DNA from 3 places in the Pseudomonas sp. P9_31 genome. Region 3 is predicted to be linked to each of the others. Evidence: predicted binding sites of a transcription regulator. Region 3 holds the regulator's gene; each other region holds the start of a gene.
What was found. Region 3 encodes sigma-54, which starts transcription at its own class of promoters, with help from an activator protein. Its sites were predicted from a motif close to ANTGGCATNNANNTTGCTNT; they were not measured.
Positions count from the first base shown of each region.

Region 1: the regulator sigma-54 is predicted to act here: its motif matches at 4,745-4,764, upstream of QMK51_RS19090 (CmpA/NrtA family ABC transporter substrate-binding protein).
Region 2: the regulator sigma-54 is predicted to act here: its motif matches at 5,734-5,753, upstream of QMK51_RS20640 (flagellar basal body rod protein FlgF).

Region 1 is NZ_CP125375.1:4,278,436-4,288,775, reverse strand. Features, by position in the region: gene QMK51_RS19105 (bifunctional protein-serine/threonine kinase/phosphatase) at 1-1,210, opposite strand, end outside; gene QMK51_RS19100 (nitrate/nitrite transporter) at 1,218-2,429, opposite strand; gene QMK51_RS19095 (ANTAR domain-containing response regulator) at 2,822-3,397, opposite strand; gene QMK51_RS19090 (CmpA/NrtA family ABC transporter substrate-binding protein) at 3,413-4,624, opposite strand; gene QMK51_RS19085 (quinone-dependent dihydroorotate dehydrogenase) at 4,854-5,882, shown strand; gene rmf (ribosome modulation factor) at 6,031-6,246, opposite strand; gene rlmKL (bifunctional 23S rRNA (guanine(2069)-N(7))-methyltransferase RlmK/23S rRNA (guanine(2445)-N(2))-methyltransferase RlmL) at 6,777-9,047, shown strand; gene QMK51_RS19070 (diguanylate cyclase) at 9,192-10,340, shown strand, end outside.
Region 2 is NZ_CP125375.1:4,591,233-4,601,572, forward strand. Features, by position in the region: gene flgK (flagellar hook-associated protein FlgK) at 1-886, opposite strand, end outside; gene flgJ (flagellar assembly peptidoglycan hydrolase FlgJ) at 910-2,220, opposite strand; gene QMK51_RS20625 (flagellar basal body P-ring protein FlgI) at 2,232-3,341, opposite strand; gene flgH (flagellar basal body L-ring protein FlgH) at 3,360-4,055, opposite strand; gene flgG (flagellar basal-body rod protein FlgG) at 4,108-4,893, opposite strand; gene QMK51_RS20640 (flagellar basal body rod protein FlgF) at 4,939-5,679, opposite strand; gene QMK51_RS20645 (sigma-54-dependent transcriptional regulator) at 5,917-7,476, opposite strand; gene phhA (phenylalanine 4-monooxygenase) at 7,792-8,577, shown strand; gene QMK51_RS20655 (4a-hydroxytetrahydrobiopterin dehydratase) at 8,683-9,039, shown strand; gene QMK51_RS20660 (amino acid aminotransferase) at 9,039-10,232, shown strand.
Region 3 is NZ_CP125375.1:5,283,322-5,293,661, reverse strand. Features, by position in the region: gene QMK51_RS24035 (HPr family phosphocarrier protein) at 6-278, opposite strand; gene rapZ (RNase adapter RapZ) at 294-1,151, opposite strand; gene ptsN (PTS IIA-like nitrogen regulatory protein PtsN) at 1,154-1,618, opposite strand; gene hpf (ribosome hibernation-promoting factor, HPF/YfiA family) at 1,631-1,939, opposite strand; gene QMK51_RS24015 (RNA polymerase factor sigma-54) at 2,019-3,512, opposite strand; gene lptB (LPS export ABC transporter ATP-binding protein) at 3,696-4,421, opposite strand; gene lptA (lipopolysaccharide transport periplasmic protein LptA) at 4,421-4,969, opposite strand; gene lptC (LPS export ABC transporter periplasmic protein LptC) at 4,956-5,528, opposite strand; gene QMK51_RS23995 (KdsC family phosphatase) at 5,536-6,060, opposite strand; gene QMK51_RS23990 (KpsF/GutQ family sugar-phosphate isomerase) at 6,060-7,034, opposite strand; gene QMK51_RS23985 (ATP-binding cassette domain-containing protein) at 7,311-8,120, shown strand; gene mlaE (lipid asymmetry maintenance ABC transporter permease subunit MlaE) at 8,120-8,917, shown strand; gene mlaD (outer membrane lipid asymmetry maintenance protein MlaD) at 8,917-9,384, shown strand; gene QMK51_RS23970 (phospholipid-binding protein MlaC) at 9,396-10,049, shown strand; gene QMK51_RS23965 (lipid asymmetry maintenance protein MlaB) at 10,046-10,340, shown strand, end outside.

The sequences.
Region 1 (10,340 bases), 1.0 Mb from region 3:
CGAGGCCGAAGTCCAGCAGGCGCAGCTCGCCGTCGTCCCCCAGCAGCAGATTCTCCGGTTTGATATCGCGATGCAGAATCTGCCGTCGATGCAGCATGCCGACCGCCCGCAGCAGGCGTTCGGCCAGGTCCTGCCATTGAGCCAGTGGCAGCGTTGCGACACGCTCATGCAGCTCAGCCAGGGTCGACCCGGAATGTTCGCGCATCACGTAGTACAAATGCTGACGCTGACTGGCGGCATGGACTTCAGGGAAATGCCGCCCGGCCACACGCTTGAGAAACCATTCCTCCGACAACAATGCCTGCCCGGCCCGGTGATCGTCACGTAGAGTGCCGGGCAAGGTTTTCAGCAGCCAACGCTGTTGTTGTGCGTCGCGCACCCGGTAGAGCAGCGATTGCTGGCTCTGGCCGAGGATCCCTTCGACCTGCCAGCCTTCGAAGGTCTGGCCCGGTTTCAGCGCAGGCGGGAGTGGCCATTGCTGCAAGTGAATCAGCGCGTCGCCAATGCTGGTTTCACCCAAGGCATCGACCCGCACGAGCAGGGCGCTGGCGTTGTCCTGACTGCCGGCCAGGTGCGCCGCGCTGACCAGTGTCTGCGCGGCACTGTCCAGGTCAGGTTGATCGCGCAGAATCGCCGCAATGGCGGTGTCGCCCAGCACGGCCCAGATGCCGTCGCTGAGCAGCACGAAACTCTCGTTCAGGCGCAGTTCGCCGTCCAGAAAATCCAGCACCAGGTGTTGATCCAGCCCCAGGGCCCGCTTGAGCACATGCTGCATGCCCGGCTGGTCCCAGACGTGATCCTCGCTCACCCGTTGCAGCGTGTCGGCGTGCCAGCGGTAAACCCGGCAATCGCCGACATGCGCCAGGGTGAAGCGTCTGCCGCGCATCACCAAGGCACTGACCGTGGTCAGCAGCGGTTGCCCGCCGCCATTGGCCTGCAACCAGCGGTTTTGCGCCAGTAGCAGGCGATCGAGTGCCTGGGCGACACCCCAGGTTTCCGGGGTGGCGTAGTAGTCCAGTGCCAGCGCCTGCAAGGTCGAACGGGCCGCGAGGCCGCCATCGGCGCATTGGCTGACGCCATCGGCGATGGCGAACAGGTAACCCTTGCTCGCCGCCAGCGCCGGGGCCGGAGTGACCAGGCGCAGAGCATCCTGGTTCTCTTCGCGAGGCCCGGTGGCGCTGGCTTCGGCAAAACTCAGTTGCAGGCTCATTCAGCCCTCACACTCGAGCCGCGGTGACGGCTGCCGAACCCCAAGTGGTTCTCCAGCGACGTTTCACCCCGTGCAGACCGAACCAGGCGAGTACACCGAGGCTGGCGAACAACCACAAGGCCAGTTGATAACTGCCGGTGCTTTGCTTGATCGCGCCCATGCCAGCTGCCAGTGCGAAGCCACCGATACCCCCGGCCATGCCGATCAAACCGGTCATCACACCGATCTCACGACGAAAACGCTGCGGAACCAATTGGAATACCGCACCGTTGCCTGCACCCAAACCGAGCATGGTGCAGACGAAAAGCGCCAACGCGGCGTAGGAACTCGGCAGATTGAAACCCACTGTCGCAATGCAGATCGCCGCCACGGTGTACATCGCCAGCAGGGTACGAATGCCGCCGAAGCGATCCGCCAGCGCGCCGCCCAGCGGACGCATCAGGCTGCCACCGAACACGCAAGCTGCAGTGTAGTAGCCGGCGGTCACCGGGCTCAGGCCGTACTGGTCGTTGAAGTAGCCGGGCAGGGCACTGGCCAGACCGATGAAGCCACCGAAGGTCACGCTGTAGAAAAACATGAACCACCAGCTGTCGCGGTCACCCAGGGCCTTGAAGTAGTCGGACATGGACTTGGTTTTCGGCCGTTCAGGGGCGTTTTTGGCCAGCCAGGCGAAGACGATCAGGGTCAGGATCAGCGGGATCAGGGCGAAGCCGAACACGTTGCTCCAGCCAAACGCGGCGGCCAGCATCGGGGCGATCAGGGCGGCGAGCACGGTGCCCGAGTTACCGGCACCGGCGATGCCCATGGCTTTGCCTTGGTGCTGCGGAGGATACCATTGCGAGGCCAACGGCAGGGCGACGGCGAAGGACGCACCGGCCATGCCGAGGAACAGGCCCAGCAGCAGCGCCTGCTCGTAGCTGTGAATGCCGACTTTCCAGGCGACGAACAGGGCGCAGATGACGATCACCTGGCCGATGATTCCGGCGGTTTTTGGCGACAGGCGATCAGCCAGCATGCCCATCGCAAAGCGCAATACGGCCCCGGCCAGAATCGGCGTGGCCACTACCAGCCCGCGCTGTTGGGTGGTCAGGTGCAGGTCAGCGGCGATCTGCACCGCCAAAGGGCCGAGCAGGTACCAGACCATGAAACTCAGATCGAAATAGAGGAAGGCCGCGAACAGAGTCGGGGTATGGCCGGATTTCCAGAAGCTTGAATTCATCGCGCACCTCAGCTGTCAGGCGTATCAAGAAGGAGTCATGAGCTTGCAGGTGGGGCGCCGCAACGGCCGCACCACCAGCCCCGGTCTCTGGGGCCAAAACGGAAAAACGCCGCTACCCGATCCGCCAGGGGGCGAATGAGGTGAGCGACGTCTTTGTCGTAGGTGGGGCAACCGCCGTTGGTTACCTTGCAGTGATTTACTTAGCGAGATTTGTGCCAACAATCGGTGGTTGTGGCTATAGAGGTCGTTGTGGCGAGGGAGCTTGCTCCCGCTCGGCTGCGAAGCAGTCGTAAATCCTGCCCCCGTGTTGTGTTTGATTTACCGGGTTGGCTGGTTTTGGGGCCGCTTCGCAGCCCAGCGGGAGCAAGCTCCCTCGCCACAGAGGTAAGGCTTCAGCCAAGCAACTCACTCATGGCAATGATCTGCTCCGCCACCTGTATCAGCTTCTGCTGGCGGCTCATGGCCTGGCGGCGCATCAGGGTGTAGGCCTCTTCTTCGTTGCAGTCCTTCATCTTCATCAGCAGCCCCTTGGCCAGCTCGATGCGCTTGCGCTCGGCCAGTTGCTGGTCGCGGGCGTGCAGTTGCGCCCGCAGGGCCTGGTCGCTTTCAAAGCGCGCCATGGCCACGTCGAGAATCGGCTGCAAGCGTTGTGCGTGAATGCCTTCGACGATGTAGGCACTGACGCCAGACTTGATCGCCTGGCGCATCACGCCGGGGTCGTGCTCGTCGGTAAACATCACGATCGGCCGTGGTTGGTCGCGGGTGACCAGCACCACTTGCTCCATCACGTCGCGGCTCGGTGACTCGGTATCGATCAGGATTACGTCCGGGCGCACCGTTTCGACGCGCGCGGGCAGGTCAATGGTCAAGCCGGATTCATCGATGACCTCGAACCCGGCCTCGATCAGGGCCGCTTTCAGGCGTCCGACTTTCTTCGCGGTGTCGTTGATCAGCAGGATACGCAACATATTCGCAGGCTCCTGTCAGCGGCTGGCGAGAAGGGGAGCGCTGTCGCTCATGGCGTGCAGCGTGAAGCTGCGGGCATAGCCGGCCGGGTCCGAGCCGTCCCAGACTTTGCCGTCGATCAGTTGACTGCTGCGCATTTCCTGACTCCGGGCGGGCACACCGATAGCGGTGGCGGCCTCACGGTATAAGTCTAGTTGCTGGACCTGACGGGCCACGCCGAGGTAATCCGGGTCGTCACGCAGCAACCCCCAGCGACGGAACTGGGTCATGAACCACATGCCGTCGGACAAATACGGCAGGTTGACCTCGCCACCGCCATGGAAACGCATCGCGTGCGGGTCTTGCCAGCGATTGCCCAAACCGTCTGCGTAGTCACCGAGCAAGCGTGGTTCGATGCAGTCGAACGGGGCATCCAGGTATTCAGGGGCGCTCAACAGTTGCGCGGTGCTGCAGCGATTTTCGCGGCTGGCTTCGATGAACCGGCTCGCTTCGAGGATCGCCATCACCAAGGCCCGGGCGGTGTTGGGGTATTGTTCGACGAAGGCGCGGGTGCAGCCGAGGACTTTTTCCGGGTGATCGGGCCAGAGGGTCTGGGTGGTGGCCATCGTAAACCCGAGGTTCTGCTGCACTGCGCTGGCGGCCCATGGCTCACCGACGCAGAAGCCGTCAATGCGCCCGGCTTGCAGGTGCGCGACCATTTGCGGCGGCGGCACCACCACGCTGTCGACATCCTGCAACGGATGAATGCCCTGGCTCGCCAACCAGTAATACAGCCACATGGCGTGGGTGCCCGTGGGAAATGTCTGGGCGAAGGTCAGTTTTGGGCGACTTTGGTGCACGTGCCGATCCAGTGCTTCAGGACTGGTCACGCCCAGGGCCTGCAAGCCGTGGGAGAGGTTGATGCTCTGGCCGTTCTGGTTCAGGCCCATGAGCACGGCCATGTCGGTGGACGCTACGCCGCCGATGCCCAGGTGCACGGCGTAGATCAGGCCGTACAGGCTGTGGGCGGCGTCGAGTTCGCCGCTGACCAGTTTGTCCCGCAGGTTGGCCCACGACGACTGGCGCTTGAGGTTCAGGGTCAGGCCATAGGGTTGGGCGAAGCCCTGGGTGGCGGCGACCACCACTGAGGCGCAGTCGCTCAGGGCCATGAAGCCGAGGTTGATTTCGGTTTTTTCCGGGGCATCGCTGCCGTTGACCCAGGCCAGTGGGCCAGCTGATGGTTCGTTCATCGATTTCGCACCTTCCAAAAAAAAGCGTCGTCCCAAGGCCCTTGCGTGAGCAAAGCCGGGTGACGACGCCATTGTCCTTCCACTCATTCCGTCGTTGGCATGAGTGCTGATGCCTGTAACGGTGCAAGGCATATGCCATCGCTGGCTGATTTTGTCGCGTGCCTCGCCTGTGGAGCCGATGCACGGCTATAATCGCCGCCTCTCATCGCCAACCGAGTCAAGCCTGCCCATGTACACCCTGGCCCGTCAGCTGCTGTTCAAACTTTCCCCGGAAACCTCCCACGATCTGTCCCTGGACCTGATCGGCGCGGGCGGGCGTTTGGGCCTCAACGGCTTGCTGTGCAAGGCACCGGCGAAACTGCCGGTGACGGTCATGGGCCTGGAGTTTCCGAACCCGGTGGGGCTGGCGGCCGGTCTGGACAAGAACGGCGCGGCAATCGACGGGTTTGCCCAATTGGGTTTCGGTTTCGTCGAAATCGGCACCATTACCCCGCGCCCGCAACCGGGCAACCCGAAACCACGGATTTTCCGCTTGCCGCAAGCCGAGGCGATCATCAACCGCATGGGTTTCAACAACCTCGGCGTCGATCACTTGCTCGCTCGCGTGGCGGCGGCCAAGTACAAGGGCGTGTTGGGCATCAACATCGGCAAGAACTTCGATACTCCGGTTGAACGTGCGGTCGACGATTACCTGATCTGCCTGGACAAGGTCTACGCCCACGCCAGCTACGTGACGGTCAACGTCAGCTCACCGAACACCCCGGGCCTGCGCAGCCTGCAATTCGGCGACTCGCTCAAGCAATTGCTCGCCGACCTGGCCACGCGCCGGGCGGAACTTGCCCAGTGCCACGGCAAGCATGTTCCGCTGGCGATCAAGATCGCGCCGGACATGACCGATGAAGAAACCGTTCAAGTCGCCCAGGCATTGATCGAAACCGGGATGGACGCCGTGATCGCCACCAATACCACCCTGAGCCGCGTCGGCGTCGAAGGCTTGGAACATGGTGATGAGGCGGGCGGGTTGTCCGGTGCGCCGGTTCGCGACAAGAGCACCCACACCGTGAAGGTGCTGGCCGCGGAACTGGCCGGTCGCTTGCCGATCATCGCCGTGGGCGGCATTACCGAAGGCCATCACGCGGCTGAAAAAATCGCTGCGGGTGCGAGCCTGGTGCAGATCTACTCCGGCTTTATCTATAAAGGCCCGGCGCTGATTCGTGAATCGGTGGATGCCATCGCCGCCCTGCGCTCCCACAGATAATGTGTTTGCAGCTCGAGATTGAGTTTCTGGCAGGCATAAAAAAGGGCTCCTCGAAGGAGCCCCTGGGCCGAAGCCCGCCGTCCGGATGGGACGTGCGTGGTTAAGTCGTTACGTAATCAGATTGTCGTGTCGGAGTGTGTGCCCTGTATTAGCCGACGGCGTGAAGTTCGTTGAGTCTGTGGATTCCCGCAGTGCCGGTCATACCGTCCCAATTGTCGCCGCGTCCTTCTCGCCAGCCATTGATCCAGGCTTGGCGTACCGACGGTAGAGTAAAAGGGCAAAGCTCACGGGATTTACCACCAACGCCATATTGATATCCGCGCAAAAATGCTCTTTCCAACGGATCACGCTTAAGTCTTCTCATAGGGTGTTTCCCTCACTTGTTGACTGTATGTATCGCGTCGACCTCAATCGAGGTCAGGCAGAAAAACTCTGCCGTTGGTGGCTCGCTGCCGGCGTCGCGAGCCAAGGTGTTGACGCCGTTGCGACGTCAACCTGAGTTGAGTTCTAACCAATGCGTCACATCGAGGGAATGATCGTTTTGTCATAAGAACGTAACCATAAAGATGGTATGGCCATAAGTAACACGATATTTGTCCCGTGTTTATTGGCCAAACCCCGGTATGATCGGCCCTGCGCAGGGTGATGGGGTTGGGCCTTTAACGAGAATGACACCCGTTGCTCTTGGGGACTATTCGACGAAGGGTCGACTTATGACATTTTGTTGCATCAACTTTTTTATCTGCCCTGGCATCTAAGCTCTTTTAACCCGAGCAGTCAGGGTGGGACGGCACACCTTCGTGCCACGCGGGCGCTCTTTTAGAAAAGCGCCTGATTGAAAACCGGATCGGCAATGCGTTGCCGGTTCACTTAGCTAAAGGCTCTGGAATTACCATGTCCGATCGTTTCGAACTCTTCCTCACTTGCCCCAAAGGCCTTGAAGGCCTGCTCATCGAGGAAGCCGTCGGGCTTGGCCTTGAAGACGCACGCGAGCACACCTCGGCTGTGCGCGGCATGGCCACCATGGAAACCGCTTATCGCCTGTGCCTGTGGTCGCGTCTGGCGAACCGGGTGCTGCTGGTGCTCAAGCGCTTCCCGATGAAAGACGCCGAAGACCTCTACCACGGCGTGCTGGACATCGAGTGGCAAGACCACATGCTCAATGATGGCACCCTGGCTGTCGAATTCAGCGGTCACGGTTCGGGCATTGATAACACCCATTTCGGCGCCTTGAAGGTCAAGGACGCCATCGTCGACAAACTGCGCACTCCACAAGGTGATCGCCCGTCCATCGACAAGCTCAACCCGGACCTGCGCATTCACCTGCGTCTGGACCGTGGCGAAGCGATCCTCTCGCTTGACCTGTCCGGTCACAGCCTGCACCAGCGTGGTTACCGCTTGCAGCAAGGCGCGGCGCCGCTGAAGGAAAACCTCGCGGCGGCGATTCTGATCCGTTCCGGCTGGCCACGGATTGCCGCCGATGGCGGCGCGTTGGCTGACCCGATGTGCGGTGTCGGCACGTTCCTGGTAGAAGCCGCCATGATCGCCGCCGACATGGCGCCGAACCTGCGTCGCGAGCAATGGGGCTTCACCGCCTGGCTCGGTCACGTGCCGGCGCTGTGGAAAAAGCTCCACGAAGAAGCCACCGAACGCGCCGCGGCCGGCCTGGCCAAGCCACCGCTGTGGATTCGCGGTTACGAAGCCGACCCACGGCTGATTCAACCGGGCCGCAACAACGTGGAACGTGCCGGTCTGAGCGAGTGGATCAAGATCTACCAGGGCGAAGTGGCGACTTTCGAGCCGCGCCCGGACCAGAACCAGAAAGGCCTGGTGATCTGCAACCCTCCGTACGGTGAGCGTCTGGGCGACGAGGCGAGCCTGCTTTACCTCTATCAGAACCTCGGCGAGCGTCTGCGTCAGGCCTGCCTGAACTGGGAAGCAGCGGTGTTCACTGGCGCCCCGGACCTGGGCAAGCGCATGGGCATCCGCAGCCACAAGCAGTATTCGTTCTGGAACGGCGCCTTGCCGTGCAAGTTGCTGCTGATCAAGGTCACGCCGGACCAGTTCGTCACCGGCGAGCGCCGCACCCCGGAACAGCGCCAGATCGAGCGTGAACAGGCTGAGTCCGATGCACCGTCGAACATCGAAGCGCCGGGCAAGTACGAGAAGTACAACAAGAACGGCAACCCGATCAAACCGGCACCGGTGGTGGTCGAGCAGCCACGCCTGAGCGAAGGCGGGCAGATGTTTGCCAACCGTCTGCAAAAGAACGTCAAGGCGCTGGGCAAGTGGGTCAAGCGTGAAGGCATCGACTGCTACCGCGTTTACGATGCCGACATGCCGGAATATTCCATGGCCATCGACCTGTATCACGACTGGGTCCACGTTCAGGAATACGCCGCGCCGAAATCCATCGACCCGGAAAAAGCCTCGGCGCGGATGTTCGATGCCCTGGCGGCAATCCCGCAAGCGTTGAACATCGACAAGAGCCGCGTGGTGGTCAAACGTCGTGAGCGTCAGAGCGGCACCAAGCAGTACGAACGCCAGAGCGCTCAGGGCAAGTTCAACGAAGTCAATGAAGGCGGCGTGAGGCTGCTGGTGAACCTCACCGACTACCTCGACACCGGGCTGTTCCTCGACCACCGGCCGATGCGCATGCGAATTCAGAAAGAGGCGGCCGGCAAGCGCTTCCTCAACCTGTATTGCTACACCGCGACCGCCAGCGTGCATGCGGCCAAGGGCGGCGCGCGCAGCACCACCAGCGTCGACCTGTCGAAAACCTACCTGGACTGGGCGCGGCGCAACCTGTCGCTGAACGGTTTCTCCGACAAGAACCGTCTGGAGCAGGGCGATGTGATGGCCTGGCTCGATGCTTGCCGTGAAGAGTACGACCTGATCTTCATCGACCCGCCGACCTTCTCCAACTCCAAGCGCATGGAAGGGATCTTCGACGTTCAGCGTGACCAGGTGCAGTTGATCGACCTGGCCATGGCGCGGCTCGCGCCGGGCGGGGTGTTGTACTTCTCCAACAACTTCCGCAAGTTCGCGCTTGAGGAAAACCTCACCGAGCGTTATGCCGTTGAAGAAATCACCACCCAGACCATCGATCCGGATTTCGCCCGTAATGGCAAGATCCACCGTGCCTGGAAAATCACGGCTCGCTGACACTTGAGCACGATTGGATCCACAGAGCCTTGATTTTTAAAGGCTCTTGGGTTCTTTCAGTGCTGGTCAAATTAGTGGCTAATAGCTATAACTCATCCCACGGCCAATGGGCTTTTCCGGCACCTGGCGTTTTGAGCTGTCTCTATGTCGTTGCACGCCGTGCGCCCCAAGATCCTGGGTTTTATCCGCGAAGATGTTTCGGCCTGGCTGGTCGCACTGCTGGTATTGCTCGTGGGCGGGATTCTCACGGGTTTGCTGGCTTGGGCGACACTCAATCAGTTTCACCAGCAATTGCGGCAACGTTTCCAGTTGCTCGCCAGTGAACGTTACAGCCGTATCGAAGAGCGTTTCGAAGATCAGGAGCAGCGCCTCGACGGCCTGCGGCGGTTCTTCGCCAATTCCGAGTCGGTGTCCCGCGAGGAGTTCGACGGGTACGCCAAACCTCTTTTGCGTCGCACCCAGGCCTACTCTTGGGCACCGCGGGTTTCCGGCACCGAACGGCCAATGCTTGAGCGCGCCGTGCGTGAAGAAGGCTTCAACGATTTTACCTTTCGCGAACTCAACGCCGACGGCCAGTTGCAACAGGCCGGCGAGCGGGGCGAGTACGTGCCGGTGCTCTATACCCAAACCCAGAGCCGACTGCCCACGCAGCTGGGTTACGACCTGCTGGCCCAGCCCCTGCGTCGTTCGACCCTGGAACGGGCCGATCGCAATGGCAGCATGGCCGTGTCGCAACCGTTGCATCTGGCAGGCATCGAGCCCGCCTATTCGCGAGGCGTGTTGCTGGTGGCGCCGGTCAACCGTCAGAAAACCCCGAGCGCCGTATCCGACGGATATGTCATGGCGGTGATCAGCATGCGCCAGCTGCTGGCGGATGGGCTGCCGGAAGACGATCATGACTTTCTCTCGGTGGGCATCCTCGACTTATCCACCGATGATCGGCACGAAGTGTTGTACGAGTCGAGCAACACGGCAGGGGCCAGTGACTTGTCCTCCACGCGATTGCTGCGTCTGGCGGACCACGAATATCAAGTGGATATGCGGCCCAGCATCGCGTTCCTGCAAGCCAACCATTCTTCGGTGACCAGCCTGGTGGTGCTCGGCGGTTTGCTCAGTCTGCTGCTCACTGTGTTGCTCTATGTGTTGGTCAGCCAGCGCCAACGGGCGCTGCAGGTGGTGGAACAGCGGACCCAGGAACTACGCTCCCGGGAGCAAGAGTTGCGCGGCACTCATGGCCAGTTACGCGGTGTGCTGAATGCCGCAACTCAGGTGGCAATCATCGCCACCGACCTG
Region 2 (10,340 bases), 690 kb from region 3:
CCACACGCCCCAGCTCATTCATGGCCGGGTCCAGCACAGTGCTGCGATAACGCAGTAAGCCGCCCATCTCGCCACCGGTCATCACCGAGGTGATATCGATGGTGCTCGAACCGCGATTGAGCTGAATGGCCGAACGCGACGGATCGTCTTTGCTCGGCACCACTTCCAGCTTGCTGGCGGTGCTGCCCATGACCAGCGGCTGACCGCTGCCCAGGTAAATGTCGAGGTTACCGTCACGCTCGAGCACTTGCGCACCGGTGAAGGTGGACAACTGGCGCACGGTCTCGTTGCGCGCGTCGAGCAAGTCGTTGGGCTGGCCGCCGGCGTTGGAAACTTCGGAGATCTTCTGGTTCAACTGGGCCACGGTGGCCGCCAGTTTGTTGACCTGATCGGCCATGTCCGCCAGGTTGCCGTTGATGTTCGCGTTCTGCGTGGTCAACTGGCTGGAGATCGAGTTGAAACGGTTGCTCAGGGCTTGCGCATCGCTGAGCAGCAGTTGGCGGGAAGCATCATCGCCCGGTTTGGCGTTGACGTTCTGTACCGAGGCGAAGAACTTGGTCAGAGCGCCGTTGAGGCCGGTGCCGCTGTCCGACAGCAACGCATCGAGCGGGCTGATCTGCCCGGCGTAGGCTGCCGAGTCGCTGTTGAGCGAGGTGGTGGTTTGCAGTTGCGTATCGAGGTAGCTGTTGTACACCCGACGCACATCGGCCAGGGTCGTACCCGTGCCGATGTAGACATTGCCGAACTGATTCGAGGCCTTGCTGCCCTGCACGGTTTGCTGACGCGAGTAGCCTGCGGTGTCGGCGTTGGCAATGTTGTTACCGGTAACCATCAACGCGCTTTGGCCAGCGGATAAACCCGACATCCCGATATTGAGCAAACTCATGGTTCAAACCTTATACCTTGTGCCTATAAAGGCGTGGTGGAAGCGCCCGCCGCAGCGTAGTTTTGGTAACTCGTCATCTGCTTGGCTATCTGCGAAATCTTGCTTGCGTAATCCGGGTCGGTTGCATACCCGGCTTTTTGCAACTCGCGTACATACTGTTCTGGGTTATCGGCCGCCTTCAGCACATCTTGATAGCGATTATTGCTTTGCAGCAGCGTCACAAGGTCATGGAAGCTGTCCTTGTAAGAGGCGTAGGAACGGAACTCGGCCGTCTCCTTGACCATCTGGCCATTTCTGAATTCGCTGGTGATCGCCCGCGCCGAATCGCCCTTCCAGTTACTGCTGGCCTTGATGCCGAACAGGTTGTGGCTACTGCTGCCATCCTGGGCGCGCATGACCGATTTGCCCCAACCGGTTTCCAGGGCAGCCTGAGCCACCAGGTAACGCGGATCGACGCCGATACGGTCGGCAGCCTCTTTGGCCATTGGCAGCATGGTGTTGACGAATTCGTCGGCGGAGCTGAAGGCTTTCTTCGCCGGTGCCAGTGGGATTTGAGCCATGGCACGACCATAAATCTGCAGACGCCCGCTGGATGTCGTGTCCGTTTGCGAAGCCAGCCAATCGCCGTTGTACAGAGAGCCGGAACCGGTCGTGGTGCTCGGCGGCACCTGGATTTTGTTCTGCGCTGCGGTGGCGGTCGTCGCCGCGGTCGATGTCGATACCGATGCAGATGGCACCAGCCCGGCGAGCAAACGGTCGGCCAGTTTCGGTGGCAATGCCAGACGCCGCTGATTGATCAGCGCCATGTCATTGCGGTGAGTGCCCTCGCCCGCACTGGCTGGCGCCTTCACCGAACGCGAAGCCCACAGCGGGCGCTCGCCATTGAGGCGCGACAGCGGCCCGTTGGTGGCGACCGTACCGGCGGCAATCGGCGTTTCCACGGCAGCTTGCGCGGCGGCCTGCTTGGCGGCAGACGCTGCCGCGGCCTCCCCCGGCGCCATCGGTTTGTTCTTCGACATCTGGCGCATCAGCACGTCCGCCAGGCCAATACCGCCGCCCTCGCGGGACAGGGAAACGGCCAACTGCTGGTCGTACATTTCCTGGTACTGCTTGGCCGCCGGCGTATTGAGCGGGTTGTCCTGGCCCAGCGCTTCGGTGGCCGAGCGCATGGACTTGAGCATTTCACCAAGGAACAGCGACTCGAATTCCTGCGCCACCTTGCGCATGTTCGCATCGCTGTTCTTGTCGCCAACCTTGAGCTGGTTCAGGCGATTCAGGTCCGAGTAGGAACCCGAATCGCTGCTGCTGACCAGACCGCTTTTGCGCATATCCATGATCGCCGTCCTCAGATCACGATCAAGTCGGCTTGCAACGCGCCAGCCTGTTTCAGCGCTTCGAGGATCGCCATCAAGTCACCCGGTGCCGCGCCGACCTGGTTCACCGCACGGACGATCTCGTCGAGGGTGGTGCCCGGGCCGAACTTGAACATCGGCTTGGCTTCTTGCTGAGCGTTGACCCGCGAGCGCGGCACGACCGCCGTCTGCCCGTTGGACAGAGGGCCGGGCTGGCTGACGATCGGGTCTTCGGTAATGGTCACGGTCAGGCTGCCGTGGGTCACAGCGGCCGGCGAAACCTTGACGTTCTGGCCGATCACGATGGTGCCGGTGCGCGAGTTGATGATGACTTTCGCCACCGCCTGACCCGGATCGACTTCGAGGTTTTCGAGGATCGACAAATAGTCGACCCGCTGGCTCGGATCGAGTGGCGCGGTCACGCGGATCGAGCCACCGTCGATGGCCTGAGCGACGCCTGGGCCGAGCATGTCGTTGATCTTGTCGACGATGCGCTTGGCGGTGGTGAAGTCCGAACGGTTGAGGTTCAGGGTCAGGGTGTTGCCCTGATTGAAACCGCTCGGCACGGCACGTTCGACCGACGCACCGCCAGGGATGCGGCCGGCCGACGGAACGTTGACGGTGATCTTGGAACCGTCACGACCCTCGGCATCGAAACCGCCGACCACCAGGTTGCCCTGAGCGACGGCGTAGACGTTGCCGTCGATACCTTTGAGCGGCGTCAACAGCAAGGTGCCGCCGCGCAGGCTCTTGGAGTTACCGATGGACGCCACGGTGATATCTATCTGCTGACCTGGCTTGGCGAACGCCGGCAAGTCGGCGCTGATCGATACCGCCGCAACGTTCTTCAGCTGCACGTTACCGGAACCTGCCGGTACCTTGATGCCGAACTGCGAGAGCATGTTGTTGAAGGTCTGCAGGGTGAACGGGGTCTGGGTCGTCTGGTCACCGGTGCCGTTAAGCCCGACCACCAGGCCGTAGCCGATCAATTGGTTGGAACGCACGCCGGAAATACTGGCGATGTCCTTCAGCCGCTCGGCTTGTGCATCGAAGGCCGCCGTCAGCAACAGGGCACCCACCATCAGGTGTTTGAAGTTCAACATGCTCAACTGGAAAGCCACCTAGAAAGGGAACAGCGGGCTGAGGAAGAAACGGTCGAACCAGCCTGGCTGACTCGCATCGGCAAACGCGCCGGTGCCCGAATAGGTGATGCGCGCATCGGCAACGCGAGTCGACGACACGGTGTTGTCGGTGGCGATGTCATCGGCGCGAACGAGGCCGGCAATCCGCACCAGCTCATCACCGGTATTGAGGGTCAGCCACTTCTCGCCGCGCACGGCGATGATGCCGTTGGGCAACACGTCGGCGACAGTCACGGTGATCGAACCGGTCAGGCTGTTGCCCTGCCCGGCTTTACTGTCACCCTTGGTCGCGCGATCGCCGCTGTAGCCGGCGTTCAGACTGAGATCACCAGTGTCTAACGGGTTGTTCACGCTGGGCACCGTACCAAACAGCGAGGACAGACCGATGCTGGCCTTGCTGGTCTTGTCGACCTGAGAGTTGGCGTTCTTGCTCGCCTGGGTGCGCTCGTTCAGGGTGATGGTGATGATGTCACCGACCCGGAACGCCTTGCGGTCGCTGTACAGGTTCTGTTCGAAACCGGCCTGGTAGATCGAGCCGTTATTGGCGGCAGCCGGCAGCGGCGTGCGCGGCAACACCGGGGCGTAGTAAGGGTCATTGGGCTTTGGCGTCGGACCGACGCACCCCGCCAGCGCGGCGACCCCACTCAGTGCCAGAACAGATACGAAGCGATTCATGACCCTACCTCACGGTGTTGCAGGCGACCTCATGGCCGCCTCATAGACTTGATTACAGATTCTGCGTTACGAACGAGAGCATCTGGTCGGCGGTGGAGATCACCTTGGAGTTCATCTCGTAGGCGCGCTGAGTGGTGATCATGTTGACCATCTCTTCAACGGTGCTGACGTTGGACGTTTCCAGGGTGTTCTGCAGCGTGGTGCCGAAACCGGCCAGGCCCGGGGTACCGACTTGCGGCGCGCCGCTGGCAGCGGTTTCCTGGAACAGGTTGTTACCCACCGCTTGCAGACCGGCCGGGTTGATGAAGTCAGCGGTTTGCAGGTTGCCGATCACTTGGGCGGCCGGGTTGCCGGCAACGGTGATGGACACGGTGCCGTCACGGCCAACGGTGAACGTCTGGGCGTTGTTCGGAATGACAATGGCCGGTTCCAGGGCGAAGCCGCTGGCGTTGACGATCTGGCCGTTGGAGTCCAGGTGGAAGGTACCGTCACGGGTGTAGGACGTGGTGCCATCGGGCTGCAGGATCTGGAAGAAACCACGACCGTCGATGGCCATGTCCAACGGCTGCTCGGTGGTTTGCAGGCTGCCGGCGGTGAAGTTTTTCTGGGTACCGACGATGCGCACACCAGTACCCACTTGCAGACCCGACGGCAATTCGCTGTCCTGGGTCGACTGGGCGCCTGGCTGGCGCTTGATCTGATACAGCAAATCCTGGAACTCGGCGCGGTCACGTTTGAAACCCGTGGTCGATACGTTGGCCAGGTTGTTGGAAATGGTGGTGAGGTTGGTGTCCTGGGCGGACAGACCTGTTTTGGCAACCCATAGAGCCGGAAGCATTCGATTCTCCTCGTGCGCCTGTTTTACGGCGCGACGTTCTGATAATTAGCTGATCTGCAAGACCCGAGCCATGGCCTGGTCATCGTCTTTGGCGGTGTTCATCATCTTGATGTGCAGCTCGAACTGCTTGGCCAGCGCCAGCACCGAGGTCATTTCTTCCACGGCATTGACGTTGCTCGACTCAAGGAACCCGGACACCAGCTTGACGTTGGCATCGGCTTGCGCCGGCTTGCCGTCCTGGGTGTGGATCGAACCGTCCAGGCCTTTGGTCATGTTCTTGAAGTCCGGGTTGACCAGCTTGATGCGGTCGACTTCGGCCATCACCCGCGGGCCTTCGCCCATCGCACGGATGCTGATGGTGCCGTCTTCGCCGACTTCGACTTGCTGCTCGGGCGGCACGGCAATCGGCCCGCCATTGCCCATCACCGGCATACCGTTACCGGCGCGCAGCACGCCCAGGGCGTCAACGTTCAGACTGCCGGTGCGCACGTAGCTTTCACCGCCATCGGGGTTCTGCACGGCGATCCAGCCGTTGCCTTGCACCGCGACATCGAGGTCGCGACCGGTTTCCACCAGCGTGCCCGCAGAGAAGTCGGTGGCCGGACGTTCGCTCATGGCAAACGCGCGCGCCGGAAAGCTGTCACCAAACACCGGCATCGAACGGGCCTGTTCCAGGTCCTTCTGAAAACCGTTGGTAGAGATGTTCGCCAGGTTGTTGGCATGAGCCTTCTGCGCCAGTGCATTCTGGCTGGCGCCGGTCATTGCCACATAAAGGTACTTGTCCACACTCTTTCCTCTGCATGCCGGACGTTTGCCGCCCACCGCTGTACTGCTGAGCCATAAGCAATTTGCAGACCAACTTTTTTCTGGCGGCGCAGGGCCCGGCAAACAAGGGACTTGAGGGTTTCAGAGGGGATGGGGGGAATGTATCGAAGACGAAAAACCGGCGGTGTTATGCCGCTTACGGCAAGCATCGACCTGTAGCAGCAGCCTCGCAGGCTCGGCAGCTGCTACAAAGGCAGGCTAGCCGGGCTCTTTGCCGACTTCATACTCACGCAACTTATTGGCAATGGTCGTATGGGAAACCCCCAGCCGCTTGCCCAATTGCCGACTGCTCGGATGCTCGGAATACAAGCGCTCCAGCACGGCTTTCTCGAAGCGCCCGACAATCTCGTCCAACCCGCCCTCGAGGGAGAAATCGCCAAGGGGCTGACGCACACCGTAATCCGGAAGACGAATGTGCTCGGCTTTGACTGTCCCGCCCTCGCACAGGGAAACCGCCTGAAACAGCACGTTCTCCAACTGCCGCACATTGCCCGGCCAGTGATAGTGACTGAGCCGCTCCATCGCCGCCGGGGCCAGTTTCGGCAACGGGCAACCGATCTGCCGACTGGCCTGATCGAGGAAATGCTCCACCAACGGCGCCAATCCGTCGAGGCATTCGCGCAACGGCGGAATGTGCAACGAGAGCACGTTCAAGCGGTGATACAAATCCTGGCGAAACTCACCGCGAGCACACAGCTCGGACAAGTCCACTTGAGTCGCGCAGATCACCCGCACATCCAGATAAACCTCTTCATCGCTGCCGACACGACGGAAGCAACCGTCCTGCAGAAAGCGCAGCAATTTCACCTGCAAGCGCGGGCTCATTTCGCCGACGCCATCGAGAAACAACGTACCGCCCGCCGTCAGCTCCAACAGCCCGAGCTTGCCTTCGGCCCGCGCTCCTTCGAAGGCACCAGGGCCGTAGCCGAACAGTTCGGTTTCGGCCATGGACTCCGGCAGACCGGCGCAGTTGAGCGCCATCAGCGGTGATTGCCCACGCGGGCTCGCCAAGTGACAGGCCCGCGCCAACAACTCTTTGCCGGTGCCGGTTTCGCCCTCTATCAACAGCGGCGCATCCAGCGGTGCCATGCGTCGCGCTTCGCGAACCACCGCCGCCATCACTTTCGAGCTTTGGAAAATGCTGTCGAACCCGCGCAATTCCTGCTTGCGCACGTTATAGATGCGCTCGCCCACCCGGTCCGCCCGGTGCAACGTCAACACCGCGCCGGCCATGGCCTCGCTTTCGTCATGTTCCGATTGCAACGGCGCGATGTCGGCGAGAAACACATCCCCCTTGACCTTCACCCGCAAGCCGTTGATCCGTGACTTGTTGGCGCGCACCAGCTCCGGCAAATCGAAGTCCTCGGCGTACCGCGACAGCGGAATCCCCGGCACCTCATCCACCCGCACCCCGAGCAACTGCGCCGCCGCACGGTTGGCCGCGACGATGGAGCCGCCCATGTCGATCGACAGCACCGGAAACTCCAGGGCACCGAGCAAGGCATTGAGCTCCATGTGCCGACGCTCGCTGGGCATCAGCCCTACGCGCTTGACGCCGAATACCCCGCCAATCGCCTCGAACTTCGGGCGCAACGCCTGGAACTGAATATTGATCAGGTTCGGGCAGTGCAGATAGATCGCATTGCCATGTTCACCGCCCACTTCGCCACGGGCGACATTGATCCCGTACTCGACCAGCAGGTTGAGAATGTCGCGCAGGATACCGATGCGGTTCTGGCAGTGGACTTTGATACGCATATAAAGGCCCAAAAAAGCGGTGAGTGAGGTTGATGCCTGGCGCACAACCTGTGGGGTATTCGCAGTGCCCTCGGACATTTTTTGCCGAGTGGCTCAGTTAGTCGTCAAGATTATGTGACAGGTAGAGCGCATTTCAAACCCTGAGAACTCAATACTTGCGCCATAGCGGCCAATCCGTAACGAATACTTTACAAAAAGCACGGATTTTTCCTACGCATAACGGGAATCACCTGCTGCAACACCGCACACCTTGGGGTATTTCTAGGTCCATAGCTGTACACACAACAAGAACGAATCCCCTAGCAGGAGAGCAGCATGAAGCAGACGCAATACGTGGCTCGCGAGCCCGATGCGCAAGGTTTTATCGACTACCCCGCCGAAGAACACGCGGTGTGGAACACGCTGATCACTCGCCAGCTGAAAGTGGTCGAGGGCCGTGCGTGCCAGGAATACCTGGACGGTATCGAAAAACTCGGTCTGCCCCACGACCGCATTCCGCAACTCGGTGAAATCAACAAAGTCCTCGGTGAAACCACCGGCTGGCAGGTTGCCCGAGTCCCCGCACTGATTCCCTTCCAGACCTTTTTCGAATTACTGGCGAGCAAACAGTTTCCGGTGGCGACCTTCATTCGTACCCGCGAAGAGCTGGATTACCTGCAAGAGCCAGACATTTTCCACGAAATCTTTGGCCACTGTCCGCTGCTGACCAACCCCTGGTTTGCCGAATTCACCCACACCTACGGCAAACTCGGCCTACAGGCTTCCAAGGAAGAACGGGTGTACCTGGCGCGTCTGTACTGGATGACCATCGAGTTCGGCCTGGTCGACACATCGCAAGGCCTGCGCATCTATGGCGGCGGTATTTTGTCCTCGCCGAAAGAAACCGTTTATTCCCTGTCGGACGCACCTGAGCATCAGGCCTTCGACCCGCTGGAATGCATGCGCACGCCATACCGCATCGACATTCTGCAACCGTTGTACTTTGTCCTGCCGAACCTCAAGCGCCTGTTCGACCTGGCCCACGAAGACATCATGGGCATGGTCAAACAAGGCATGCAGCTTGGATTGCACGCACCGAAATTTCCGCCAAAAGCTGCGTGACCCGCGCCTTTTGGCATCAAGTGAGTCTGTTACGGATCGCCGCTTTGCTTTAGCGTGGTCCCACTGACGACCGTTTTTCAAAACACTCGATTTCAGGAACACATCATGTCCACATTAAACCAAGCCCACTGCGAAGCCTGCCGCGCCGATGCCCCTCAGGTCAGCGACGAAGAATTGCCGATCCTGATCAAGCAGATCCCTGACTGGAACATCGAAGTCCGCGACAGCGTGATGCAGTTGGAAAAAGTTTTTCTGTTCAAGAACTTCAAACACGCGCTGGCGTTCACCAACGCGGTCGGCGAAATCTCTGAGGCCGAAGGTCACCACCCGGGCCTGCTGACCGAGTGGGGCAAAGTCACCGTGACCTGGTGGAGCCATTCCATCAAAGGCCTGCACCGCAACGATTTCATCATGGCCGCGCGCACCGACGAAGTGGCCAAAGACGCCGAGGGCCGCAAATAATGCATTTCGACGCCATCGGCCGAGTACCCGGCGACCCGATTCTCGGCCTGATGGAGGCCTATGCGCAGGACCCCAACCCGCGCAAATTCGACCTTGGCGTGGGTGTCTATAAAGATGCCCAGGGCCTGACGCCCATCCTCGAAGCGGTGAAGCTTGCCGAGCAGCGCCTGGTGGATCGCCAAGCCACCAAGACCTACATCGGCGGTCACGGCGATGCTGCGTTCGGCAAGGTCATCAACGAGTTGGTGCTGGGCGCCGATTCGGCGCTGATCGCCGAGCAACGGGCCGGTGCCACTCAGACGCCGGGCGGCACCGGCGCGCTGCGCTTGAGCGCCGATTTCATTGCCCAATGCCTGCCGGGCCGAGGCGTATGGTTGAGCAACCCGACCTGGCCGATCCACGAAACCATTTTCGCGGCAGCGGGGGTCAAGGTCAGTCACTACCCGTACGTGGGCAGCGATAACCGTCTGGATGTGGACGCGATGCTCGCGGTGCTCAATGAAGCGCCCAAGGGCGACGTGGTGCTGCTGCACGCCTGCTGCCACAACCCGACCGGTTTCGACCTGTCCCACGACGATTGGCGCCGGGTGCTGGACGTGGTGCGCAGTCGTGATTTGCTGCCACTGATCGACTTCGCCTATCAGGGCTTTGGCGACGGCCTGGAGCAAGATGCCTGGTCGACCCGGCTGTTCGCCGCCGAATTGCCGGAAGTGCTGATCACCAGTTCCTGCTCGAAGAACTTCGGCCTGTACCGCGACCGCACCGGCGCGCTGATTGTCTGCACGCAAACCGCCGACAAGCTGCTGGATATCCGCAGCCAACTGGCCAACATCGCCCGCAACCTGTGGTCGACACCACCGGATCATGGCGCCGCCGTGGTCGCGACCATCCTTGGCGATCCAGAGCTGAAAAGCCGCTGGGCCGACGAAGTGGAAGCCATGCGTTTGCGTATCGCCCAGTTGCGCAGCGGTCTGGTCGAAGCGCTGGAACCCCATGGCTTGCGCGAACGATTTGCGCACATCGGTGTGCAACGCGGGATGTTTTCCTACACCGGTTTGTCGCCGGAACAGGTCAAGCAACTGCGCGAGCATCACAGTGTGTACATGGTCAGCTCGGGCCGGGCGAACGTGGCCGGGATTGATGCGACGCGCCTGGATCTGCTGGCCGAGGCCATCGCTGACGTTTGCAAATAACCATCGAGCACTGCAAGTCCCCCTGTGGGAGCGGGCTTGCCCGCTCCCACATTTGAATGTGTGTCGCCCCCTCTTATCGACCTGTCTAGACAATCCCATCCGTCGCAA
Region 3 (10,340 bases):
GATGTTCATTCGCCTTCGTCAAAGAAGTTGTTGATCAGCGCCACCAATGCATCCAGCGCTTCCTGTTCCTGTTCGCCTTCGGTACTCAGGTGGATTTTAGTGCCCTTGCCAGCGGCCAGCATCATCATGGCCATGATGCTTTTGCCGTCGACCATCGACTCCGGAGTGCGGCCGGCCCTGATCTGGCACGGGAACTGACCGGCCACCCCAACGAATTTTGCAGACGCGCGGGCATGCAGTCCCAGCTTGTTGATGATTTCAATTTCCAGAGCAGGCATCGCGATGTGAATCCTTTAGCTGAGGTCGCGGTGGCGAACCTGGACGTTCTTCAGGGATTGTTGCAGGACCTGACCCAGACGTTCGGTCAGGTAGACAGAGCGGTGATGCCCGCCGGTGCAACCAATGGCAATGGTGACATAGGCGCGGTTGCTGGCGGCAAAGCGGGGCAGCCACTTGAGCAGGTACGAGGAAATGTCCTGGAACATCTCTTCGACGTCCGGCTGTGCCGCCAGGTACTCGGCCACCGGTTGATCGAGCCCGGACTGCGCGCGCAGCTCCGGCTTCCAGTAAGGGTTGGGCAGGCAGCGCACGTCGAACACCAGATCGGCGTCCACCGGCATGCCACGCTTGAACCCGAAAGACTCCACCAGGAATGCAGTGCCGGGCTCCGGCTGATTCAGCAAGCGCAGCTTGATGGTATCGCGCAGCTGATACAGGTTCAGATTGGTGGTGTTGACCTTGAGGTCGGCCAGATCGGCGATAGGCCCCAGCAGATTGGTTTCGTCCTCTATCGCCTCCGCCAGCGAGCGATTGGCGCTGCTGAGCGGGTGACGACGGCGTGTTTCCGAGAAGCGTTTGAGCAGGGTTTCTTCGTCGGCGTCCAGATACAGCACATCGCACTGGATATGCCGGCTGCGGACCTCTTCCAACAGTTCGGGAAACCGTGACAGGTGGCTTGGCAAGTTACGCGCATCGATGGACACGGCCACCAGCGGTTGTGCCAGTTCGGTGTGAATCAGCGCACGCTCGGCCAGTTCCGGTAGCAGGCCGGCCGGCAGGTTGTCGATGCAGTAATAGCCGTTGTCCTCGAGAACATCGAGGGCGGTGCTTTTACCTGAGCCGGAGCGGCCGCTGACAATGATCAAGCGCATGATTAGTGACCGTTTTGCTCGTCCAGGACAACCTGATACAAGGCTTCGTTGCTCGGGGCGCTGCGCAGTTTTTCGCGCACTTCCTTGCGGTCAAGCATGCTGGCGATCTGGCGCAGCAATTCCAGGTGTGCATCGGTGGCGGCTTCCGGGACCAGCAGCACGAACAGCAGGTCAACCGGGGCGCCGTCGATGGCGTCGAAATCGATGGGTGCATCCAGGTGCATCAAGGCACTGATGGGCGATTCGCAGCCCTTGAGGCGGCAGTGGGGGATGGCGATGCCGTTGCCAAAACCGGTGGAACCGAGTTTTTCACGGGCAACAAGAGCCTCGAAGACATCTTGCATCTCCAGATCCGGCACTTCCCGGGCGATCAGGTTGGCAATTTGCTCGAGGGCTTTCTTTTTACTGCCGCCCGGCACGTTCACCTGGGAACGGCCGGGGGTCAGGATGTTTTCAAGTCGGATCATGGATTGGGGGTGTTAACGACCGGTTGCGCCCTGGAGGAGGCTCTGGGTCTTTTCCTTATGCTTTTTGAGTTGGCGATCCAGCTTGTCGGTCAACAGGTCGATGGCGGCATACATGTCCGTATGCTCGGCATTGGCGACCACTTCTCCGCCGGGGATATGCAGCGTGGCTTCGATCTTTTGCAGCAGCTTTTCGACGTTCAGCGTGATTTGCACGTTGGTGATCTTGTCGAAATGCCTCTCTAATCGGTCGAGTTTTTCGCCGATGTAGGTGCGCAGAGGTTCGGTCACTTCCAGTTGGTGTCCACTGATGTTGACTTGCATACAGCTTCTCCTTCGTTGCCAGTGCATAAAGCGGCAGGCAGAAATACCTGCCACTGGAACGCTGTGGCGAGCCCGGCGGCTACATCAACCGCTTCCGTTCGCTGGAAGGCGCGATCCCCAGGGATTCGCGGTACTTGGCGACGGTGCGACGGGCTACCTGAATGCCTTGTGCCTCCAGTAAACCAGCGATCTTGCTGTCACTCAACGGCTTTTTCTGATTTTCCGCGGCAACCAGTTTTTTGATGATCGCGCGGATCGCTGTGGACGAGCATTCACCGCCTTCGGAGGTACTGACGTGGCTGGAGAAAAAGTATTTCAGTTCATAGATGCCCCGTGGGGTATGCATGAATTTTTGCGTGGTCACCCGTGAAATCGTCGATTCGTGCATGCCCACCGCTTCGGCGATGTCATGCAGCACCAACGGCTTCATGGCTTCATCGCCGTACTCCAGAAAGCCGCGTTGATGCTCGACGATCTGGGTGGCTACTTTCATCAGGGTTTCGTTGCGGCTTTGCAGGCTCTTGATGAACCAGCGAGCTTCCTGCAACTGATTACGCATGAAGGTGTTGTCGGCGCTGGTGTCGGCGCGGCGCACGAAACCGGCGTATTGGGCGTTGACCCGCAGGCGTGGTACCGATTCCTGGTTCAGCTCCACCAGCCAGCGCTCGTTGTCCTTGCGCACGATCACGTCGGGAACGACGTATTCGGCTTCGGTGGACTCGATTTGCGAGCCCGGGCGCGGGTTGAGGCTCTGGACCAGTTCGATCACCTGGCGCAGTTCATCTTCCTTAAGCTTCATGCGGCGCATCAGCTGGCTGTAGTCGCGGCTGCCGAGCAGGTCGATGTAATCGGTGACCAGGCGCTTGGCCTCGGCCAGCCAAGGGGTCTTGGCGGGCAGTTGGCGCAGTTGCAGCAGCAGGCATTCGCCGAGGTTGCGGGCGCCGATGCCGGCGGGTTCGAATTGCTGGATGCGGTGCAGGACGGCTTCGATTTCGTCCAGTTCGATATCCAGTTCCGGATCGAAGGCTTCGAGGATTTCCTCGAGGGTTTCGTCCAGGTAGCCCTGATTGTTGATGCAGTCGATCAGGGTTACGGCGATGAGGCGATCGGTGTCGGACATCGGTGCCAGGTTCAGTTGCCAGAGCAAATGGCTTTGCAGGCTTTCACCGGCCGATGTGCGGGTGGTGAAATCCCACTCGTCGTCATCGTTGCTCGGCAGGCTGCTGGCGCTGGTCTGGTAGACGTCTTCCCAGGCCGTGTCGACGGGCAGTTCGTTGGGAATGCGCTCGTTCCAGTCGCCTTCCTCGAGGTTATCCACCGTCGGGGCGGTTTCCTGATAGGAGGGTTCCTGAATGTCAGCGTTGGGTTGCTGTTCGGCTTTGTCGGCCAAGGGATCGGCGTTATCGAAGTCGTCGCCTTCTTCCTGGCGTTCGAGCATCGGATTGGACTCCAGGGCCTCCTGGATTTCCTGTTGCAGGTCCAGGGTCGACAATTGGAGCAGGCGGATGGCCTGTTGCAGCTGCGGTGTCATCGTCAGCTGCTGGCCCATTCTCAAGACTAGCGATGGTTTCATGGCAGGGGCTTAACACCTTATTCGCCGGCGCACATGCGCCATCCACTACAGGGCGCCGAAGCGCCAAACTTAAGCAAATTATATGCCCGAAACTGCAGCGTTTGCCTAGAGCGCTGTAACAATAAAAACCTATTGATTTTTATCGAGACAAGCGCTCGGACAATCAGCCAGACACCTCAGTGCTTACAGGCGGAACTCGTGGCCCAGATACACTTCCTTGACCAGTTGGTTGGCCAGGATGGTGGCGGAGTCACCTTCAGCGATCAGCTGACCATCGTTGACGATGTAGGCGGTTTCGCAGATATCCAGGGTTTCACGGACGTTGTGGTCCGTGATCAGTACGCCAATGCCTTTGGCCTTGAGGTGATGGATGATCTGCTTGATGTCGCCGACCGAAATCGGGTCCACGCCGGCGAAGGGTTCGTCGAGGAGGATGAATTTCGGGTTGGTGGCCAATGCCCGGGCGATTTCCACACGGCGGCGTTCACCACCGGACAGGCTCATGCCGAGGTTGTCGCGGATGTGGTGGATGTGGAATTCCTGCAGCAGGCTTTCCAGCTCTTTGCGGCGACCGGCCTTGTCGAGTTCCTTGCGGGTTTCGAGGATGGCCATGATGTTGTCGGCCACCGAAAGCTTGCGGAAGATCGACGCTTCTTGCGGAAGATAGCCGATACCGGCCTTCGCACGGCCATGCATAGGCTGGTGGCTGACGTCCAGGTCGTCGATCAGTACGCGGCCCTGGTCGGCCTGTACCAGGCCGACGATCATGTAGAAGCAAGTCGTCTTGCCGGCGCCGTTGGGGCCAAGCAGGCCGACAATCTGACCACTGTCGATGGACAGGCTGACGTCACGCACGACCTGGCGGCTCTTGTAGCTCTTGGCCAGATGCTGAGCTTTCAGAGTTGCCATTACTGGGCCTTCTGCTCGTCGGTTTTCTTCTTCGGCTGGATCACCATATCGATGCGCGGACGCTGCTCGGTGACCTTGTTGCCGGTGGCGCGGCCGGCGCTCGCAAGCTTCTTGACCGTGTCGTAGACGATTTTCTCGCCCTGAGTGGTGTTGTTGTCCTTATCGATGACTTTCGCGCGATCGATCAGCACGACGCGGTTCTGCGAAGCGTGGTACTGGATAGTCACACCCCAACCCTGAACAGGCTTGGTGTCGCCCTGGGTCTGGAGTTGCTCGAAGTAGGCGAGGTTGCCCACCGAAGTCACCACGTCGATGTCGCCGGTCGGGGTGCGGGTGATGGTCACGGTGTTGCCGGTGACCTTCATCGAGCCCTGGGTGATGATCACGTCACCTTTATAGGTGGCAACGCCATTCTTGTCGTCCAGTTGGGCGTCGTCGGCCTGAATGCGGATAGGCTGCTCTTGATCGTTCGGCAGAGCCCAGGCGCTCACGCTTCCCAGTGCTGCGCCCAGACTGAGCAAAATAGGGAGAGTTTTAACGAGCCTCATACTGTCCTCTTACGTTCGATAGCAGGTGTATCCTGCTCTCTTTCAAGTACGCTTTCATTCCGTTGCCTGTCGATACACCGCCGGCGCCGTCGATTCTAACGGGTTGATCGGTCTGCGCATATTGCTGCTGCGGGAACACGGTCATACGGGTGCTGGTAATCAGGGTTTTGCGGTTTTTTTCGTCGAAGCGCGTGATACGTACCGAGTCAATCAGCTCGACCTGAGTGCCGTCCGGGTTGACTTCGCCGCGCTCGCTCTGGACGTGCCAGGGGAACTCGGTGCCGCGAAACATGTTCAGGTCAGGATTGGTCAGCAACGTCACTTCGGTCGCTTTCAGGTGTTCGACCTTGTCGGACGTCATTTCGTACTGCAATTTGCCGTCCGGCAAGTACTGCACGCTGTGGGCGTGGATCGCGTAATAGTCGATCGCCGCTTCATCGACAGGCGCCACCGGCTTGTCGAGGAAGCGTTCCGGGCTGATGTTCCAGTAGCCGACCGCAGCGAACAGCGCTGCGATGCAACCGAATATCAGAATGTTGCGAATCTTTTTGCTCAGCATGATGGGCTCACAGGTATGCGGCGTTGGCCGCATCGAGATGGCCTTGGGCGCGCAGGATCAATTCGCAGAATTCACGAGCGGCGCCTTCGCCACCACGGGCCTGGGTGATGCCATGGGCATGTTCGCGCACGAAGCTGGCAGCGTTGGCCACCGCCATGCCCAGGCCAACACGGCGAATCACCGGCAGGTCTGGCAGGTCGTCGCCGAGGTAGGCCACTTGTTCATAGCTTAGGTTGAGCTGGGCAAGAAGCCCGTCGAGCACCACCAGTTTGTCTTCCCGGCCCTGGAACAGATGTGGAATGCCGAGGTTCTTCGCTCGCCGCTCGACCACCGGCGTCTTGCGACCGCTGATGATAGCGGTCTGCACGCCGGCGGCCATCAACATCTTGATGCCCTGGCCGTCGAGGGTGTTGAAGGTCTTGAATTCGCTACCGTCTTCGAGGAAGTACAGGCGCCCGTCGGTCAGCACGCCGTCGACGTCGAATACCGCCAGTTTGATCTGTTTGCCGCGTTGCAGCAGGTCCGTGCTCATTACATTACTCCCGCACGCAGCAAGTCGTGCATGTTCAAGGCGCCGACCGGGCGGTCTTCGCTGTCGACCACTACCAGCGCGTTGATCTTGTGGTCTTCCATGATTTTCAACGCCTCGGCGGCGAGCATCTCGGCGCGGGCGGTCTTGCCGTGGGCAGTCATCACTTCGTCAATGGTCGTACTGTGGATATCAATGGTGCGGTCCAGAGTGCGGCGCAGATCGCCATCAGTGAAGATCCCGGCGAGCTTTCCATCGGTGTTCAGTACGACGGTCATGCCCAGCCCCTTGCGGGTCATTTCCATCAAGGCATCCTTGAGCAGCGTACCGCACACCACTTGCGGTAACTCGGCGCCGGCATGCATGACGTTTTCCACTTTCAGTAACAAGCGGCGGCCAAGGGCGCCACCCGGGTGGGAAAAAGCGAAATCTTCAGCGGTAAAACCGCGAGCTTCAAGCAAGGCAACGGCGAGGGCGTCACCCATGACCAGCGCAGCGGTGGTCGATGAGGTGGGTGCCAGATTCAACGGGCAGGCTTCGTGTTCGACGCTTACATTGAGGTTGACTTCCGCTGCCTTGGCCAGCGGCGACTCGGGGTTACCGGTCAGGCTGATCATTTGAATGCCCAGGCGCTTGATCAGCGGCAGCAAGGTGACGATTTCGTTGGTAGACCCGGAGTTCGACAGCGCCAGAATGATGTCGTCACGGGTAATCATGCCCATGTCGCCGTGGCTGGCCTCGGCCGGGTGCACGAAAAAGGCTGTGGTGCCGGTACTGGCCAGGGTGGCGGCAATCTTGTTGCCAATGTGCCCCGATTTGCCCATGCCGACCACGACCACACGGCCTTTGCTGGCCAGAATCATCTCGCAAGCGCGTACGAAATCTGCGTCGATATGGGGTAGCAAGCCTTGTACGGCTTCCAGTTCGAGGCGGATGGTACGTTGTGCTGATTGAATCAGGTCGCTGGATTGGTTCATGTCGGAAATCATATAGCCTGATGAAAAGGCGGCGATTATAGCGGTAATGATCGAAACCCTCACGCAAGTTCGTCGCGGTTTGTCATTCCTTGTTACCGAATCCCTCTAAATAGATGATTTCAGGCCGTCATGTTGCTGAACGTGCCCGGCTTGGGCCTTGGGCGCTTGGCCTTTGCAGTGATATAGTTCGCCGCCAGTTCGGCCTGCCCGGGGAGGTATGTGCTTTCGCCAGAAAGCCAGGCGTCCGAGTGAGAGGCTGCATCGCAAGGAGTTTAGATGAGTGCCGATAACGCCTACGCGGTCGAGCTGAAGGGACTGACCTTCAAGCGCGGTTCGCGCAGCATTTTCAATAACGTCGATATCCGCATCCCGCGCGGCAAGGTCACCGGCATCATGGGGCCTTCCGGGTGTGGCAAGACCACGCTGTTGCGGCTGATGGGCGCACAATTGCGTCCCACCAGCGGCGAAGTCTGGGTCAACGGCCAGAACCTGCCAACGTTGTCGCGCAGCGATTTGTTCGATGCGCGCAAGCACATGGGCGTGCTGTTTCAGAGTGGCGCACTGTTTACCGATCTCGATGTGTTCGAGAACGTCGCCTTTCCGTTGCGCGTTCATACCGCGCTGCCGGAAGAAATGATTCGCGACATTGTCCTGCTCAAATTGCAGGCCGTGGGCTTGCGTGGTGCCATCGACCTGATGCCCGACGAATTATCCGGTGGTATGAAGCGTCGCGTCGCGCTGGCCCGGGCGATTGCCCTCGATCCGCAAATTCTCATGTATGACGAGCCCTTTGTCGGTCAGGACCCGATCGCCATGGGCGTGCTGGTGCGCCTGATCCGCCTGCTCAACGATGCGCTGGGCATCACCAGCATCGTGGTCTCCCACGATCTGGCCGAGACCGCGAGCATCGCCGATTACCTCATTGTGGTGGGCGACGGACAAGTGTTGGGGCAGGGCACGCCCAAGGAATTGATGAGCTCCGACGAGCCACGTATTCGTCAATTCATGACAGGCGAACCCGACGGCCCGGTCGCATACCACTTTCCAGCGACGGATTACCGCGCAGATCTTCTGGGGACGCGCTGATGCGCAAGATTTCACTGATAGAAAGAGTACGTCGGTTCGGTTATGCCGGCATCGAAGTGCTGGCGGTGTTCGGGCGTTCGGCGCTGTTCCTGTTTCATGCCTTGCTCGGTCGTGGCGGCATCGGTGGCGGTTTTGGCCTGCTGGTCAAGCAACTGCATTCGGTGGGCGTGATGTCCCTGGTGATCATTGTGGTCTCCGGGGTGTTCATCGGCATGGTGCTGGCACTGCAGGGCTTCAACATTCTGTCCAGCTACGGTTCGGAGCAGGCGGTCGGGCAGATGGTTGCGCTGACGCTGCTGCGGGAACTGGGGCCGGTGGTCACTGCGTTGTTGTTCGCCGGGCGTGCGGGTTCGGCGCTGACCGCCGAAATCGGCAACATGAAGTCCACCGAGCAGTTGTCCAGCCTGGAAATGATCGGGGTCGACCCGCTCAAGTACATCATTGCCCCGCGCCTGTGGGCCGGCTTCATTTCCCTGCCAGTGCTGGCAATGATTTTCAGCGTGGTGGGTATCTGGGGCGGTTCGTGGGTGGCCGTCGACTGGCTGGGGGTCTATGAAGGCTCTTACTGGTCGAACATGCAAAACAGCGTGACGTTTGTCGACGATGTGCTCAACGGTATTATCAAAAGCATCGTTTTTGCCTTCGTCGTGACCTGGATCGCCGTATTCCAAGGCTATGACTGCGAGCCCACTTCCGAGGGGATCAGTCGTGCCACTACCAAGACCGTGGTGTACGCCTCTTTGGCGGTACTCGGCCTGGACTTTATTCTGACCGCCTTGATGTTTGGAGATTTCTGATGCAAAACCGCACCCTGGAAATCGGTGTCGGCCTTTTCTTGCTGGCTGGCATCCTGGCTTTGCTGTTGCTTGCGTTGCGGGTCAGTGGTCTGTCCCCGAGCGCAACCACCGATACTTATAAACTTTATGCGTATTTCGACAATATCGCCGGTTTGACGGTCAGAGCTAAAGTGACCATGGCCGGTGTGACCATCGGCAAGGTCACGGCTATCGATCTGGACCGCGACAGCTTCACCGGTCGGGTGACCATGCAACTGGAAAAGCGCGTAGATAATCTGCCGACTGACTCCACTGCATCTATCCTGACCGCTGGTCTGCTGGGTGAGAAATACATCGGTATCAGCGTGGGCGGGGAAGCAACCCTGCTCAAGGATGGTGGAACCATCCACGACACGCAGTCGTCGCTGGTGCTCGAGGACCTGATCGGTAAATTTCTGCTCAATACCGTTAGCAAAGACGCCAAATGAGGAGCTTTTGAATGATCTCTATCTTGCGACGTGGCCTGTTGGTAATACTCGCGGCCTTGCCGTTGATGGCTAACGCCGTGGCGGCGCCTTCCGCGCACGATCTGGTACAGGACACCACCACCCGGCTGCTGGCGGATCTTTCCGCCAACAAATCCAAGTACAAGCAGGATCCGCAAGACTTTTATACGGCGCTGAACACCATCGTTGGCCCTGTAGTCGATGCCGAGGGCATTTCCAAGAGCATCATGACGGTCAAGTATTCGCGCAAAGCCACTCCTGAGCAAATGCACACGTTTGAAGAAAACTTCAAGAAAGGCCTGTTTCAGTTCTATGGCAATGCCCTGCTGGAATACGACAACCAGGGTATCGTCGTCGAGCCTGCCAAGGATGAGTCGGGAGACCGTACCAGCGTTGGCATGTCGGTCAAAGGCAGCAGCGGCGCGATCTATCCTGTGTCTTACACACTCGAAAAGATCAATGGCGAGTGGAAGCTGCGCAACGTGATCATCAATGGCATCAACATCGGCAAGCTGTTCCGCGATCAGTTCGCTGACGCGATGCAGCGCAATGGCAACGACCTGGACAAGACCATCAACGGTTGGGCCGGGGAAGTCGCCAAAGCCAAGGAAGCCACCGAAAAATCCACCGAGAAACAAGCCCAATGAGTGAGTCGGCCATTCGCATGAGCGAAGCCGGCGAGCTGCTGCTCAGCGGCGTGCTGGATTACCGCACGGGTCCGAACCTGCGCAAGCAGGGTCAGGCGCTGATCAAGTCCAGCAACGCGGCTGCGCTGGTGGTCGATTGCTCCGCGGTGGAGAAATCCAGCAGCGTCGGCTTATCGCTGCTGCTGTGTTTCATGCGCGATGCTCAGGCGGCCGGCAAGGCTCTGAGCATTCGTTCGATGCCCGACGATATGCGCGAAATCGCTCAGGTCAGCGAATTGACCGAGCTGTTGG